Variovorax paradoxus: one gene and its partner. The protein of the gene in region 1 interacts with the protein of each later gene in a pairwise test. Links are inferred from orthologs where the notes say so. Each region holds a gene or a part of one and is shown in the gene's direction. Other genes may lie near its edges.

Region 1 (7,207 bases):
GCGGCTGTCGCTCACGCCGGCGGGGGAGATCTTCCTGCGCCACTCGGCCGCCGTGCGGGACGCGGCCCAGGCCGCGACCGAGGCGGTGGCGCAGGTGCATACCGAGCCCTGCGGCACGGTCCGCCTGAGCTGCCCGATCACCATCGCCCACAGCGGGCTCGCGCAGCTGCTGCCGCGTTTCATGGAGCTCTACCCGGCGGTGCGCATCGACCTGCGCGTGATGAACCGTCCGGTGGACCTGATCGAAGAGGGAATCGACATCGCGCTGCGCGTGCGCCCCGCCATCGAGGACAGCACCACGCTCGTGGCCAAGGTGCTGGGCACCAGCCGCGCCGTGCTCGTCGCCCGGCCAGAGCTGCTGCAGCGCCTGGGTCCGGTCCGCACGCCGGACGACCTGGCGCGGCTGCCGACGACGGCCATGTCGGCCAACGGCGAGGGCCGCAGCGAATGGCGGCTCGAGGGCCCGAACGGCGAGATTCACGTGCACGTCCATACGCCGCGCTGCGTGGCGGACGACCTGGCAACGCTGCAGCTGGCCGCGCTCGAAGGCGTGGGCGCGACGCTGTTGCCCGGCTACATGTGCCGCGCCGACGTGGAGGCAGGCCGGCTCGCGCAGGTGCTGCCCGGCTGGGGGCCGGCGCCGGTGATCGCGCACATGGTTTTTCCGCAGCGGCGGGCGCTGGTGCCGGCGGTTCGCCGGCTGATCGATTTCCTGACCGAGCACATGAGCGGGAGCCAATCGGGCATGTATTAGCCGGATCGGCGGCTCCTTATGCGGAAAACGCCATAACCAAACAAGTAGATATTCGTTTGGCATTGAAGCCGCACTTCGCACAATCCCAGGCTCTCATCCACTCAAGGAGCGACCATGGCGACCCTGCGACTCGGCGATACAGCCCCCAATTTCACCCAGGACTCCAGCGACGGCCCCCTCGACTTCTATCAGTGGGCCGGCGATTCATGGGTGGTGTTCTTCTCGCACCCGGCCGATTTCACGCCCGTGTGCACCACCGAGCTCGGCAAGACCGCGGCGCTGTCGGGCGAGTTCGCCAAGCGCGGCGTGAAGCCCATCGCGCTGAGCGTCGACCCGGCCACCCGGCACAAGGAATGGATCGGCGACATCAACGAGACGCAGAACACCACGGTCAATTTCCCGATCATTGCGGACCATGACCGCAAGGTGGCCGACCTGTACGACCTGATCCACCCGAACGCATCGGCCACGGCCACGGTGCGCAGCGTGTTCATCATCGACCCGAAGAAGGTGATCCGCGCGACCATTACTTACCCGGCATCGACCGGCCGCAACTTCGACGAGATCCTGCGCGTGATCGATTCGCTGCAGCTCACCGACAGCCACAAGGTGGCCACGCCCGTGAACTGGAAGGACGGCGACGACGTGGTCATCATCCCGAGCATCCAGGACCCGGCCGAACTCGCCGAGCGCTTCCCCAAGGGCTTCAAGGCCGTGAAGCCTTACCTGCGCATCACGCCGCAGCCCAACAGGTAGGCGGGCAGGGCAGCGCCGTCATGCAGACTTCCGTGATCATCGTGCCCGGCTGGCGCGACTCCGGGCCCGGCCATTGGCAGAGCCTGTGGGAAGAGCGCATTCCGGGCGCGGCGCGGGTGGTGCAGGACGACTGGGCCTCGCCCAAGCGCGAGGCCTGGGTGGACACGCTGGCCAGGCTGGTGCTCGAAAGCCCCGGACCGGTGGTGATTGCCGCGCACAGCCTGGGCTGCATCGCCACGGCGCACCTGCCGCCCGAAGCCGCCGCCCGCATCCGGGGCGCGCTGCTGGTGGCGCCGGCCGATCCGGAGCGCCGGGCCGTGCTGTCGGACTTCGCGCCCGTGCCGTATGCGGCCCTGCCGTACCGCAGCATCGTGGTGGCGAGCAGCAACGACCCGTATTGCCCGATCCGCTTGGCCGGCGCCTATTCACGCGCCTGGGGCAGTGAGTTTGTCCGCATGCAAAATGCGGGGCATATCAACATCGATTCGGGACATGGAGACTGGCCGCTCGGCTTGGCCCTGCTCCAGTCGCTGACCGACGAGCCCGCCGCCTGGCCTGCGGGCCGTGAATTTTCAGAAACCTTGGCAACCTCATGACTTCCAGATTCAAGACCTTCGCCGCCGTGCTCGCGCTGGCGTCTTCGGCACTCGCCGGCAGCAGCGCCTTCGCGCAGGGCACCACGCTGCTGAACGCCTCCTACGACGTGGCGCGCGAGTTCTACAAGGACTACAACGCGGCGTTCGTGGCCAACTACAAGAAGACCACCGGCAAGGACGTGAAGATCGACCAGTCGCACGGCGGCTCCAGCGCCCAGGCGCGCGCCGTGGCCGACGGCCTCGATGCCGACGTGGTGACCATGAACACCTCCACCGACATCGACTTTCTTGCCAATGCCGGCGTGGTCGCGAAGGACTGGAACAAGCAATTCCCCGAGAACGCATCGCCCACCACCTCGACCATGCTGTTCCTGGTGCGCAACGGCAACCCCAAGGGCATCAAGGACTGGGACGACCTGGTCAAGCCCGGCGTGCAGGTCGTGATCGTCAACCCCAAGACCGGCGGCAACGGGCGCTACGCCTACCTGGCGGCCTGGGGCTACGTCAAGAAGAAGGGCGGCACCGACGCCCAGGCGGCCGAGTTCGTTGGCAAGCTGTTCAAGAACGTGCCGGTGCTGGCACGCGGCGGCCGCGACGCGACCACCGCCTTCCTGCAGCGCAACATCGGCGATGCGCTGATCACCTTCGAATCCGAAGTGGTGTCGATCGATCGCGAATTCGGTTCGGGCAAGGTCGACTCGGTCTACCCGTCGATCAGCATCGTGGCCGAGAACCCGGTGGCCGTGGTCGAGCGCAGCACCAAAAAGAAGGGCACCGGCGAACTCGCCAAGGCCTACCTCGACTGGCTCTACTCCGAAGAAGCGCAGGAGATCGCGGCCAGGCATGCGCTGCGCCCGCGCTCGCAGGCCGTGCTCAAGAAGTACGCCACCACCTTCAAGCCGCTGCAGCTGTTCACGGTGCAGGAACTGTTCGGCAGCCTCGGCGAAGCACAGAAGGTGCACTTCAACGACGGCGGCCAGTTCGACAAGCTCTACACCCCTGGCGCAAAGTAAATGAGCGGCGCTGTTTCTTCGGCGCTCCCGTCCGCGGGAGCGCCTTTTGCGCGTGCCAACCGGGCCGGCGGCGCCAGGCGCGTGCTGCCTGGTTTCCACATCACGCTCGGCTTCTCGATCCTCTACCTGAGCCTGATCGTCTTGATTCCACTCTCGGCGCTGGTCTTCAAGACCTTCACGCTGAGCTGGGAGCAGTTCTGGGTGGCCGTGACCGCGCCGCGCGTGATGGCCTCGTACCGGCTCACGTTCGGCGCCTCGCTGATCGCGGCCGTGGTCAACGCCGTGTTCGGCCTGCTCGTGGCCTGGGTGCTGGTGCGCTACAAGTTCCCGGGCAAGCGCATCGTCGACGCGCTGGTCGATCTGCCGTTCGCACTGCCGACGGCGGTGGCCGGCATCTCGCTGACCGCGCTGCTCGCGGGCAACGGCTGGGTCGGGCAACTGCTGGAGCCGCACGGCATCAAGCTGGCGTTCACGCCCGCGGGCATCGTGATTGCGCTGATCTTCATCGGGCTGCCGTTCGTGGTGCGCACGGTGCAGCCGGTGCTCGAAGATGCCGAGAAGGAGCTCGAAGAAGCCGCCACTTCGCTGGGCGCGACGCGGCTGCAGACCTTCACGAAGGTGATCTTTCCGTCGATTGCGCCGGCATTGCTCACCGGCTTTGCGATGGCTTTCGCGCGCGCCATCGGCGAGTACGGCTCGGTGATCTTCATTGCCGGCAACATGCCGATGATCTCGGAGATCACGCCGCTCATCATCATCGGCAAGCTGGAGCAGTACGACTATGCGGGCGCCACCGCAGTCGCGCTGGTGATGTTGGTCATTTCATTCATCCTGCTGCTGGTCATCAACGGCCTTCAGGCCTGGCAGCGCAAGCGCGCAGGAGCATGAGATGAGTGCGCCTTCCAAAATCATTCGCCGCGCGCAGGCCGGCACCACCGAATCGCCCTGGGTGCGCTGGACGCTGATCGGCCTTGCGCTCGCGTTCATGTTCCTGTTCCTCGTGCTGCCCCTGGCCGCCGTGGCCACGGAAGCCTTGCGCAAGGGCCTCGATGCCTATATCGAGGCGCTGAAGGAGCCCGACGCCTGGAGCGCGATCCGCCTCACGCTGATCACGGCCGCCATCGCGGTGCCGCTGAACCTGGTGTTCGGCGTGGCCGCGGCCTGGGCCATCGCCAAGTTCGAGTTCCGCGGCAAGGCCTTCCTGACCACGCTGGTGGACCTGCCGTTCGCGGTGTCGCCGGTGGTGGCGGGCCTGATCTACGTGCTGGTGTTCGGCGCGCAGGGCTGGCTCGGCCCGTGGCTGGCCGAGCACGACATCAAGATCATCTTTGCCGTGCCCGGCATCGTGCTGGCGACCGTGTTCGTGACCTTCCCGTTCATCGCGCGCGAACTCGTGCCGCTGATGCAGGCGCAGGGCACCGACGAAGAGCAGGCCGCCATCGTGCTGGGCGCGACCGGCTGGCAGACCTTCTGGCGCGTGACCCTGCCCAACATCAAGTGGGGCCTGCTGTACGGCGTGATTCTTTGCAATGCGCGCGCCATGGGCGAGTTCGGCGCGGTGTCGGTGGTGTCGGGCCACATCCGCGGCCAGACCAACACCATGCCGCTGCATGTGGAAGTGCTCTACAACGAATACCAGTCGGTGGCGGCCTTTGCCGTGGCCTCGCTGCTCGCCATCCTGGCGCTGGTCACGCTGGTGATCAAGTCGGTTATCGAGTGGCGCCACGAACGCGAGATGAAGGCGATTGCCGAACTGCCGCCCGAGCGGCCCACGGCGGCTTGAAGATTTTTGGGTGGGGGAGAACCCTCACCCCGGCCCTCTCCCCGAGGGGTGAGGGAGTCATCAGAGGAAGACACAGGCAGAGATCCATGAGCATCGAAATCCGCAACATCAGCAAGCAGTTCGGCGACTTCCGGGCGCTGAACAACGTGAACCTCGACGTGGAGTCGGGCGAGCTCGTCGCGCTGCTCGGCCCCTCGGGCTGCGGCAAGACCACGCTGCTGCGCATCATCGCGGGGCTGGAAACGGCCGACACCGGCAGCATTCTCTTTTCGGGCGAAGACACCACCGACGTGCACGTGCGCGAACGGCAGGTCGGCTTCGTGTTCCAGCACTACGCGCTGTTCCGCCACATGACGGTGTTCGAGAACGTCGCCTTCGGCCTGCGCGTGAAGCCGCGCAAGGAGCGCCCGAGCGACGCGCAGATCAGGCAGAAGGTGACCGATCTGCTCAAGCTGGTGCAGCTCGACTGGCTGGCCGACCGCTATCCTTCGCAGCTCTCGGGCGGCCAGCGGCAGCGCATCGCGTTGGCGCGTGCGCTGGCGGTGGAGCCCAAGGTGCTGCTGCTCGACGAGCCCTTCGGCGCGCTCGACGCGAAGGTGCGCAAGGAGTTGCGCCGCTGGCTGCGCCGGCTGCATGACGAACTGCACGTCACCTCCATCTTCGTCACGCACGACCAGGAAGAGGCGCTCGAGGTGGCCGACCGCGTGGTGGTCATCAACAAGGGCCGCATCGAACAGGTCGGCTCCCCGCAGGAGGTGTGGGACCAGCCCGCGAGCCCGTTCGTCTACGGCTTCCTGGGCGACGTCAACCTGTTCCATGGCCGGGCCGACAACGGCGCGGTGCAGCTGGACGGCATGCGCCTGGATTCGCCCGAACACAGCGGCGCGCGCGACGCCAAGGCGATGGCCTACGTGCGCCCGCACGACCTTACCGTGGAGCGCTACACCGCCGGCGCCACCGGCATCGTGGCCACCTTGTCGCGCGCCATCGTGGTCGGCCCGATCGCACGGCTGGAACTTGAGCCCACCGAAACGAATCCAGATAATCCGGGCTCCGGAACCATCATCGAGGCGCAACTCCCTGCGCAACAGTTCCGTGAACTGGGCCTGCAGGAGGGCGACACCGTCGTCGCCACCCCGCGCAAGGCCCGGGTGTTCGTAGAAGAAGATTGGGTTTCCCCTTGATCGATTGGTACTTCGGCGCGCCGCGCCGCGCGTATGGGCTGATCTGCCTGGCCTGCGTCCTGATGCTGGCCTTCGGGCTCTACCTGCAGCACGTGGTCGGCCTCGAGCCTTGCCCCATGTGCATCGTGCAGCGCTATGCGCTGGTGCTGGTGGCGCTGTTCACCGGCCTGGCCGGCGTGTTCAGGAGCCGTGGCCTGCAGGCAACGGGCGGTGTTCTGGCGCTGGTGTCGGCCATTGGCGGCGCCTACACGGCGGCCTCGCAAAGCTGGCTCCAGTGGAATCCGCCCGAGGTCGTGACCTGCGGGCGCGACCTCTACGGAATGATCGAGACCTTTCCGCTCAAGCGGGCGTTGCCGATGATCTTTCGCGGCGGCGGTGATTGCTCGAAGGTCGACTGGTCGCTGCTCGGCCTGACGCTGGCCAACTGGTCGTTCATTGCCTTCGTGGTGCTGGCGGTTCTGCTGCTCGTGCTGCTGCTTCGCCGGCCCGCGGCGCGCTACAACGGCAGGGTATCGAAGGCCGCATAGGCGGTCGCCAGCCAGGACTTCACGCGCTGGCGCTCCAGCAGGCCGAGCGCGTGGGCCCCCTCGCGGTCGTTCACGGCCTTCCAGAAACTGGTGTTCTGCGCATCGATCTTGCGCATGCTCGCCTCGTGCAGGCGCGGCAGGGTGATCACGCGGGCGCCGTTCGCGGTGGCCTTGGAGAGCGACTGCGACGCCAGCAGCATGCCGAAGTCGCTGCCGCGGCCGTAGTTCTGCACCACGAAGTAGTTGGGCCGGTTGCCGAAGGTGTCGATCAGCGCGCCGAGCAGGTCGGTGGAGTCCTTGCCGTCATCCAGCACATGCCAGAAGTTGACCGCCACGCCCAGCTCGTCGAACACGTCGAACAGGTCCGACTCCTTGATCCAGCGCGACAGCGGCGCCAGCGTCTGGGCCGCAAGGTCGACGATGACGCTCTGCTTCGGGTTGGTCTCGAAGCCGTTCACCACGGTGTCCAGGCCCTCGAAGCTGTCGACCACGATCGGCGAGGCAAAGCCTTCGTAGAAGCGCGTGAACGAGCTGTGCGAGCGGTCGGTGTCGAATCCCGTGAAGGGCTTGCTGTGGTCGATGAAGTACTGCGCC
Region 2 (7,040 bases), 2.5 Mb from region 1 along the record:
TCATGCGCGACCTGGGTCTGGTGAAGGTCGACGAGCCCTTCAGCAAGCTGCTCACGCAGGGCATGGTGCTCAACCACATCTACTACCACCGCGACGAGCGGGGCGGCAAGAACTACCACCCGCCGCTGGAGGTCACGCCCACGCTCGACGCGCAGGGCCGCATCGTCGGCGGCACCACCGCGGACGGCACCAAGGTCGAATACGGCGGCGTCGGCAAGATGGGCAAGAGCGAACGCAACGGCGTCGACCCGCAGGACCTGATCGAGAAGTACGGCGCCGACACCGCGCGCCTCTACACCATGTTCACCGCGCCGCCCGAAGCCACGCTCGAGTGGAACGACGCGGCCGTCGAAGGCAGCTACCGCTTCCTGCGCCGGGTCTGGAATTTCGGCGTCGCGCAGGCCGACGTGCAGCCGGCGGCGATCGCCGGGCAGGCCTTCGGCAAGGCCGCGCAGGCGCTGCGCCGCGAGGTGCATACCGTGCTGCGCCAGGTCGACTACGACTACCAGCGCATGCAATACAACACGGTGGTGTCGGGCGCAATGAAGCTGCTCAATGCGCTCGAAGGCTTCAAGCCTGACGGCAGCGCCGGCGACACGGCCGCGCTGCGCGAAGGCTTCGGCATCCTGCTGCGCTGCCTGTATCCGGCCACGCCGCACATCACGCACCAGCTCTGGCAGCAGCTCGGCTACGACAAGGAGCTGGGCGATCTGCTCGACGCGCCCTGGCCGGTGGTCGATGTAGGCGCGCTCGAGCAGGACGAGATCGAGCTCATGCTCCAGGTCAACGGCAAGCTGCGCGGCGCGCTGCGCGTGCCGGCCGGCGCCTCCAAGGCCGAGATCGAAGCGCTCGCGCTTTCCTGCGACGACTTCGTCAAGTTCGCCGAAGGCGCGCCGGCCAAGCGCGTCATCGTGGTTCCCGGCCGGCTGGTCAACGTGGTCATCTGAACGAACGACAGAAGCATGAACAATCGCAACGCCCCGCTGCCGCGCCGCGGCTTTCTCCTGGGTCTTGCCGCGGCGGGCGCCAGCCTGGGCCTGGCCGGCTGCGGATTCGAACTGCGCAAGGCGCCGGTGTTCGCGTTCAAGACGCTGTCGGTGTCGGGCAATTCGGAACTGATCAACCGGCTGCGGCGCGAAATGCGGGCCGCCGGCACGGTCACGCTGGTGCCGCCCGAGCAGGCCCAGACCGCCGACGCGATCCTCGAGATCCTCGGCGAGAACCGCGACCGCATCGTGATCTCGACCAATTCGGCGGGCCTGCTGCGCGAGCTGCAGCTGCAGCTGCGCGTTCGCTTCAGCCTGCGCACGCCGGGCGGCAAGATGCTGCTGGCGCCCACCGAGGTGTCGCAGACGCGCGACCTGAGCTTCAACGAAACCAACGCGCTCGCCAAGGAAGGCGAGGCCGAGCTGCTCTACCGCGACATGCAGGCCGACATCGCGCAGCAGCTGATGCGCCGCCTCGCGGCCGTCAAGGAACTCTAGGCTCGAGCCCACGCCGGCCGCTTTCCATCCATGCAACTTGCCAGCGCCCAACTGGGCTCCCATCTGCAGAAGGGGCTGAAGCCTCTCTACACGATCCACGGCGACGAGCCGCTGCTCGCGCAGGAGGCGGCGGACGCCATCCGCGCCGCGGCGCGCCTGCAAGGCTATACGGAGCGCAGCTCGTACACCGCGGCCGGCGCGCACTTCGACTGGAGCGCGGTGCTTGCGGCGGGCGGCTCGCTCTCGCTGTTTGCCGACAAGCAGATCGTCGAGATCCGCATTCCCTCGGGCAAGCCCGGCAAGGACGGCAGCACGGCGCTGCAGCAGCTGGCCGAGGGCGCGCCCGGCAACGACAGCACGCTCACGCTGGTGATGCTGCCGCGGCTGGACAAGGCCACGCGCACCGGCGCCTGGTTCTCGGCGCTCGAGAACAACGGCGTGAGCCTGCAGGTCGATCCGATCGAACGCGCCGCGCTGCCGCAGTGGATTGCGCAGCGCCTCGGGCTCCAGGGCCAGCGCGTGATGCCCGGCGACGAAGGCCAGCGCACGCTGCAGTTCTTTGCCGACCGCGTCGAAGGCAACCTGCTCGCCGCGCATCAGGAAATCCAGAAGCTCGCCCTGCTGCATCCGGCGGGCGAGCTGAGCTGGGAGCAGGTCGAAGGCGCCGTCAACAACGTGGCGCGCTACGACGTCTTCAAGCTCTCCGAGGCCGTGCTGGCCGGCAACCCGCAGCGCGTGGCGCGCATGCTCGACGGCCTGCAGGCCGAGGGCGAGGCCGAGGTGCTGGTGCACTACACGATCGCCGAGGACATTCGCGCCCTCAAGCGCGTGAAGGACGCCATGGCCGCGGGCCGGCCGCTGCCCATGGCGCTGCGCGAGAACCGCATCTGGGGCCCGCGCGAGCGCGCCTTCGAACGCGTGCTGCCCCGGCTCGACGACCGCATGCTGGCCCGGCTGCTGCGCGCGGCCCATGTGGTGGACGGCATCTGCAAGGGCCTGAAGCAGCCCGACTGGCCCGCCAGCAGTTGGCAGGCCCTGCAGCGCCTGGCGCTGATGCTGTGCCGCGCCTGCAGCAGCGCTGCGCTTGCTCCCTCTCCCTCCGGGAGAGGGTAGGGGTGAGGGCGCAAAGCCCGGGGTTGATCCAAATGCAGGAAAATGCCGGCATGAACGCGTTCAACGTCAGCGAGCACATGCAGACCCTCGGCCTGCAGGCAAAAACCGCCGCATTCCTCATGGCCCGTGCGGATGCAGCTACCAAAAACAGAGCATTGAAGGCGCTGGCCAAGCGCCTGCGCGAAGCCGGCCCTGGCTTGGCCGAGGCCAACCAGAAGGATCTGGCGCGCGCCACGGCCGCCGGGCTTTCGGCGCCGATGGTCGACCGCCTCAAGCTCACGCCCAAGGTCATCGAGACCGTGGCCCTGGGCTGCGAGCAACTCGCCGGCATGGCCGACGTGATCGGCGAGATCATCGGCATGAAGCAGCAGCCCAGCGGCATCCGCGTGGGCCAGATGCGCGTGCCGATCGGCGTCTTCGGCATGATCTACGAGAGCCGCCCCAACGTGACCATCGAGGCCGCGAGCCTGGCCATCAAGAGCGGCAACGCCGCGATCCTGCGCGGCGGCTCGGAGGCGATCGAGTCGAACAAGGCGCTGGCGCTGCTGGTGTCCGGCGCGCTGGCCGAGGCCGGCCTGCCGGTCGATGCGGTGCAGCTGGTGCAGACCACCGACCGCGAAGCCGTGGGCCAGCTCATCGCGATGCCCGAGTTCGTGGACGTGATCATCCCGCGCGGCGGCAAGGGCCTGATCGAGCGCATCAGCCGCGATGCCAAGGTGCCGGTCATCAAGCACCTGGACGGCAACTGCCACGTCTATGTGGACGACACGGCCGAGTTCGAAATGGCGCTGCGCATCGTCGACAACGCCAAGACGCAGAAATACAGCCCCTGCAATGCGGCCGAAGGCCTGCTGGTGTCGGCCGCGGTGGCGGAAGACTTCCTGCCCCGCATCGCCGCGATCTTCGCGGCCAAGGGCGTGGAAATGCGCTGCGACCCGGCGGCGGCCCGGATCCTGCGCGCGGATGAAACCCTCGGTTCCGGCGCAAGGGTCGTCGATGCGGTCGAGTCCGACTGGTCCGAGGAATACCTTGCCGCCGTGATCAGCATCAAGGTGGTCGAAGGGGTCGACGAGGCCATTGCGCACATCAACCGCTATTCGAGCCACCACACCGACGCCATCGTCACGCGCGACCATGTGCATGCGCAGCGTTTCCTGCGCGAGGTCGATTCGGCCAGCGTCATGGTCAATGCGAGCACCCGCTTCGCGGACGGTTTCGAGTTTGGCCTGGGGGCGGAAATCGGCATCAGCACTGACAAGTTCCATGCGCGCGGGCCGGTCGGCATCGAAGGGCTGACCTCGCTCAAGTACGTGGTGCTGGGGCAGGGCGAAGTGCGCAGCTGACGCGCCGGAAGGGGGCGGACTGAACCAAGTCCGCTCTACGTAGTCTTGTCATTGGGGCGGCCACCCCCAAATCCTACAATTCCGCTCTACCTTCAAGTACAAATCCAATAAGGCCGCCGCATGGTTCCGCATCTCGTCACCGCCCTGACCGGCCCGATCAACGAACTGGAACAGCGCGTACTCGACTCCACGCCCGCCATCGAGCGCTGGTTCCGGCTCGAATGGATGGAGCACACGCCGCCGTTCTACAGCGCGGTCGACATCCGCAATGCGGGCTTCAAGCTGGCGCCGGTCGACACCAATCTCTTTCCCGGCGGCTGGAACAATCTCACCAAGGAGATGCTGCCGCTGGCGGTGCAGGCCGCGCAGGCCGCCATCGAGAAGATCTGTCCGGAAGCGCGCAACCTGCTCGTCATTCCCGAGAACCACTCGAAGAACACCTTCTATCTTGCCAACGTCGCCCAGCTGGTGCGCATCTTCCACATGGCGGGACTCAACGTGCGCGTGGGGTCGATCGACCCGGCCATCAAGTCGCCCAAGAAGATCGAGCTGCCCAACGGCGAAACCGTGTGCCTGGAGCCGGTGGTGCGCAGCAAGCGCCGCCTCGGGCTCAAGAACTTCGATCCCTGCACCATCCTGCTCAACAACGAGCTGTCGGCCGGCACGCCGGGCATCCTGGAAGACCTGCACGAGCAATACCTGCTGCCGCCGCTGCACGCGGGCTGGTCGGTGCGGCGCAAGAGCAATCACCTGCACAGCTACGAAGAACTCTCCAAGCGCTTTGGCAAGCTGCTGGGCATCGACCCGTGGCTCATCAATCCGATCTATGCGCGCGCCGACGGCGTCGACTTTGCCGAAGGCCGCGGCATCGACGTGCTGACCAGCCATGTGGACGCGGTGCTGACCAAGGTGCGCCGCAAGTACAAGGAATACGGCATCAACGAAAAGCCCTTCGTCGTCGTCAAGGGCCATGTCGGCGGCGACGGCCCCGGCGTGATCACCGTGCGCGATGCGAAGGAAGTCGAGGGCCTGGTCGGCAAGCCGCGCAGTGCCCCGGCAGGCAAGGCGGGCGCGGCCGCCAGGGAACAACTGCGCGAGCCCGGCGAGGTGATCGTGCAGGAAGGCGTGCTGACCAACGAGCGCGTGCACAACGGCGTGGCCGAGCCGGTGGTCTACATGATGGACCGCTACGTGGTGGGCGGCTTCTACCGCGTGCATGCCGAGCGCAACCCCGACGAGAACCTCAAGCTTCCGGGTGCGAGCTTTGTGCCGCTGGCCTTCTCTGAAAGCGCGCATTTGCCGCAGCCCGGCGCCAAGCCCGGCGCGAGCGCCCCCAACCGCTTCTACATGTATGGCGTGGTGGGACGCCTGGCCATGGTGGCCGCGAGCTACGAAATGGAAGCCACCGATCCGGACGCCGAAATCTACGAATGATTTTCCGGGGCGGCTTGCAGACGCGGCGGTCGGCGGCAAAATAGCGGCCCCACAGCAAAGGAAACAAAAGGGCGGAGGGATGCGCGCGGCGTCTGGAAATTCCAACGCGGCTGCATTCTGGTGCGCGTGACGTCTGGTTACGCGCTGGCAATCCTCCCTTTTTCCCATCGACTTCGTGTCACCTCCCAAATCCTCTTCCGCCGCCGCTTTGATCATCGGCACCATCGGTGTCGTCTATGGCGACATCGGCACCAGCGTGCTGTATGCAGTCAAGGAAGTGTTCGGCCACGGCCACCTGCCGTTCACTGTCGACAACGTCTACGGCATCCTTTCGATGTTCTTCTGGACGCTCACCGTCATCGTGTCGATCAAGTACGTGGTGCTGGTGCTGCGGGCCGACAACGAAGGCGAGGGCGGCCTGGTCGCCATGCTGGCGCTGGCTTCGCGTGCGGTGGCCGACAAGCCCAGGTTGCGCCATGTGCTGCTGCTGGTGGGCATCTTCGGCACTTCGCTCTTCTATGGCGACGGCGTCATCACGCCGGCCATTTCGGTGCTGTCCGCGGTCGAAGGCCTCGAAGTGGTGTCGCCCCACTTCAAGCACTATGTGCTGCCGGTCACGCTGGTGGTGCTGTTCGGCCTCTTCGTGGTGCAAAAGCGCGGCACGGCGGGCATCGGCAAGTTCTTCGGACCCATCACGCTGGCGTGGTTCCTGGCGATTGCGGTGCTCGGCGTGTCGCAGATCGTTCACCACCCCGAAATCCTCAAGTCGCTGAACCCCTGGTTCGCGCTGAAGTTCATGTGGGAGAACCCGGGCACCAGCTTCATCCTGCTGGGTGCCACGGTGCTGTGCGTGACGGGCGCCGAGGCGCTCTACGCCGACCTGGGCCACTTCGGCAAGCGGCCGATCCGCGTGGCCTGGTTCACGGTTGTCATGCCGGCGCTCACGCTCAACTATTTCGGCCAGGGCGCGCTGCTGCTCGAGAACCCCGAGGCCGTGAAGAACCCCTTCTTCATGATGGCGCCCGAATGGGCGCTGGTTCCGCTGGTGCTGCTGGCCACGGCGGCCACGGTCATCGCATCGCAGGCGCTCATCACCGGCGCCTTCAGCGTCACGCGCCAGGTCATCCAGCTGGGCTACCTGCCGCGCCTGAACATCGAGCACACGAGCGTGCGTGCGGCGGGGCAGATCTACATTCCGCTGGTCAACTGGGGGCTGTTCGTGGCCATCGTGCTGGCGGTGGTCATGTTCCGTTCGTCGAGCAGCCTGGCCGCGGCCTACGGCATCGCGGTGACCACCGACATGCTCATCACCACGGTGCTGACCTTCTTCGTGATCCGCTACGCCTGGAAGTTGCCGCTGGTGCTGTGCATTGCGTCGACCGCGGTCTTCTTCGTGGTCGACTTCCTGTTCTTCGCTTCGAACCTGCTCAAGCTTTTCGAGGGCGGCTGGTTCCCGCTGGTGATCGGCGGCGCCGTGTTCACCCTGATGATCACCTGGAAGGAAGGCCGCCGCCTGATGGGCGAGGTGCAGCGCGCCGACGCGATCGAGCTCAAGGCCTTTCTCGATTCGGTGTTCGAAAGCCCGCCCGCGCGCGTGGACGGCACTGCGGTGTTCCTCACCGCCGAACCCGGCGTGGTGCCCAACGCGCTGCTGCACAACCTGAAG

What was found. The genes of interacting proteins can lie anywhere in the genome.
Region 2: the proteins of QFZ47_RS26730 (region 1) and QFZ47_RS14880 interact in binary tests that used the Escherichia coli proteins (3 or more experiments, as listed by UniProt). The link is inferred for Variovorax paradoxus from one-to-one orthologs.

What each region holds. Positions count from the first base shown.
Region 1 is NZ_JAUSXL010000002.1:4,887,835-4,895,041, reverse strand. The notes cover bases 4,039-7,037. They hold QFZ47_RS26730 (sulfate/molybdate ABC transporter ATP-binding protein), read left to right. Parts: upstream 4,039-4,988; coding sequence 4,989-6,086; downstream 6,087-7,037. Other genes in these bases: QFZ47_RS26720 (P-loop NTPase family protein), read right to left, coding at 6,583-7,037; QFZ47_RS26725 (disulfide bond formation protein B), read left to right, coding at 6,083-6,613; cysW (sulfate ABC transporter permease subunit CysW), read left to right, coding at 4,039-4,902. Outside these bases: QFZ47_RS26760 (LysR family transcriptional regulator), read left to right, coding at 1-754; QFZ47_RS26755 (peroxiredoxin), read left to right, coding at 869-1,510; QFZ47_RS26750 (RBBP9/YdeN family alpha/beta hydrolase), read left to right, coding at 1,531-2,106; QFZ47_RS26745 (sulfate ABC transporter substrate-binding protein), read left to right, coding at 2,103-3,119; sulfate ABC transporter permease subunit CysT, read left to right, coding at 3,120-4,007; more of cysW, read left to right, coding at 4,009-4,038; more of QFZ47_RS26720, read right to left, coding at 7,038-7,207. UniProt on the Escherichia coli protein: Part of the ABC transporter complex CysAWTP involved in sulfate/thiosulfate import. Responsible for energy coupling to the transport system.
Region 2 is NZ_JAUSXL010000002.1:2,369,088-2,376,127, forward strand. Bases 1,962-4,793 are described here. They hold QFZ47_RS14880 (glutamate-5-semialdehyde dehydrogenase), read left to right. Parts: upstream 1,962-2,647; coding sequence 2,648-3,940; downstream 3,941-4,793. Other genes in these bases: holA (DNA polymerase III subunit delta), read left to right, coding at 1,962-2,597; gshA (glutamate--cysteine ligase), read left to right, coding at 4,061-4,793. In the rest of the region: leuS (leucine--tRNA ligase), read left to right, coding at 1-947; QFZ47_RS14870 (LPS-assembly lipoprotein LptE), read left to right, coding at 963-1,484; more of holA, read left to right, coding at 1,515-1,961; more of gshA, read left to right, coding at 4,794-5,374; QFZ47_RS14890 (potassium transporter Kup), read left to right, coding at 5,550-7,040. UniProt on the Escherichia coli protein: Catalyzes the NADPH-dependent reduction of L-glutamate 5-phosphate into L-glutamate 5-semialdehyde and phosphate. The product spontaneously undergoes cyclization to form 1-pyrroline-5-carboxylate.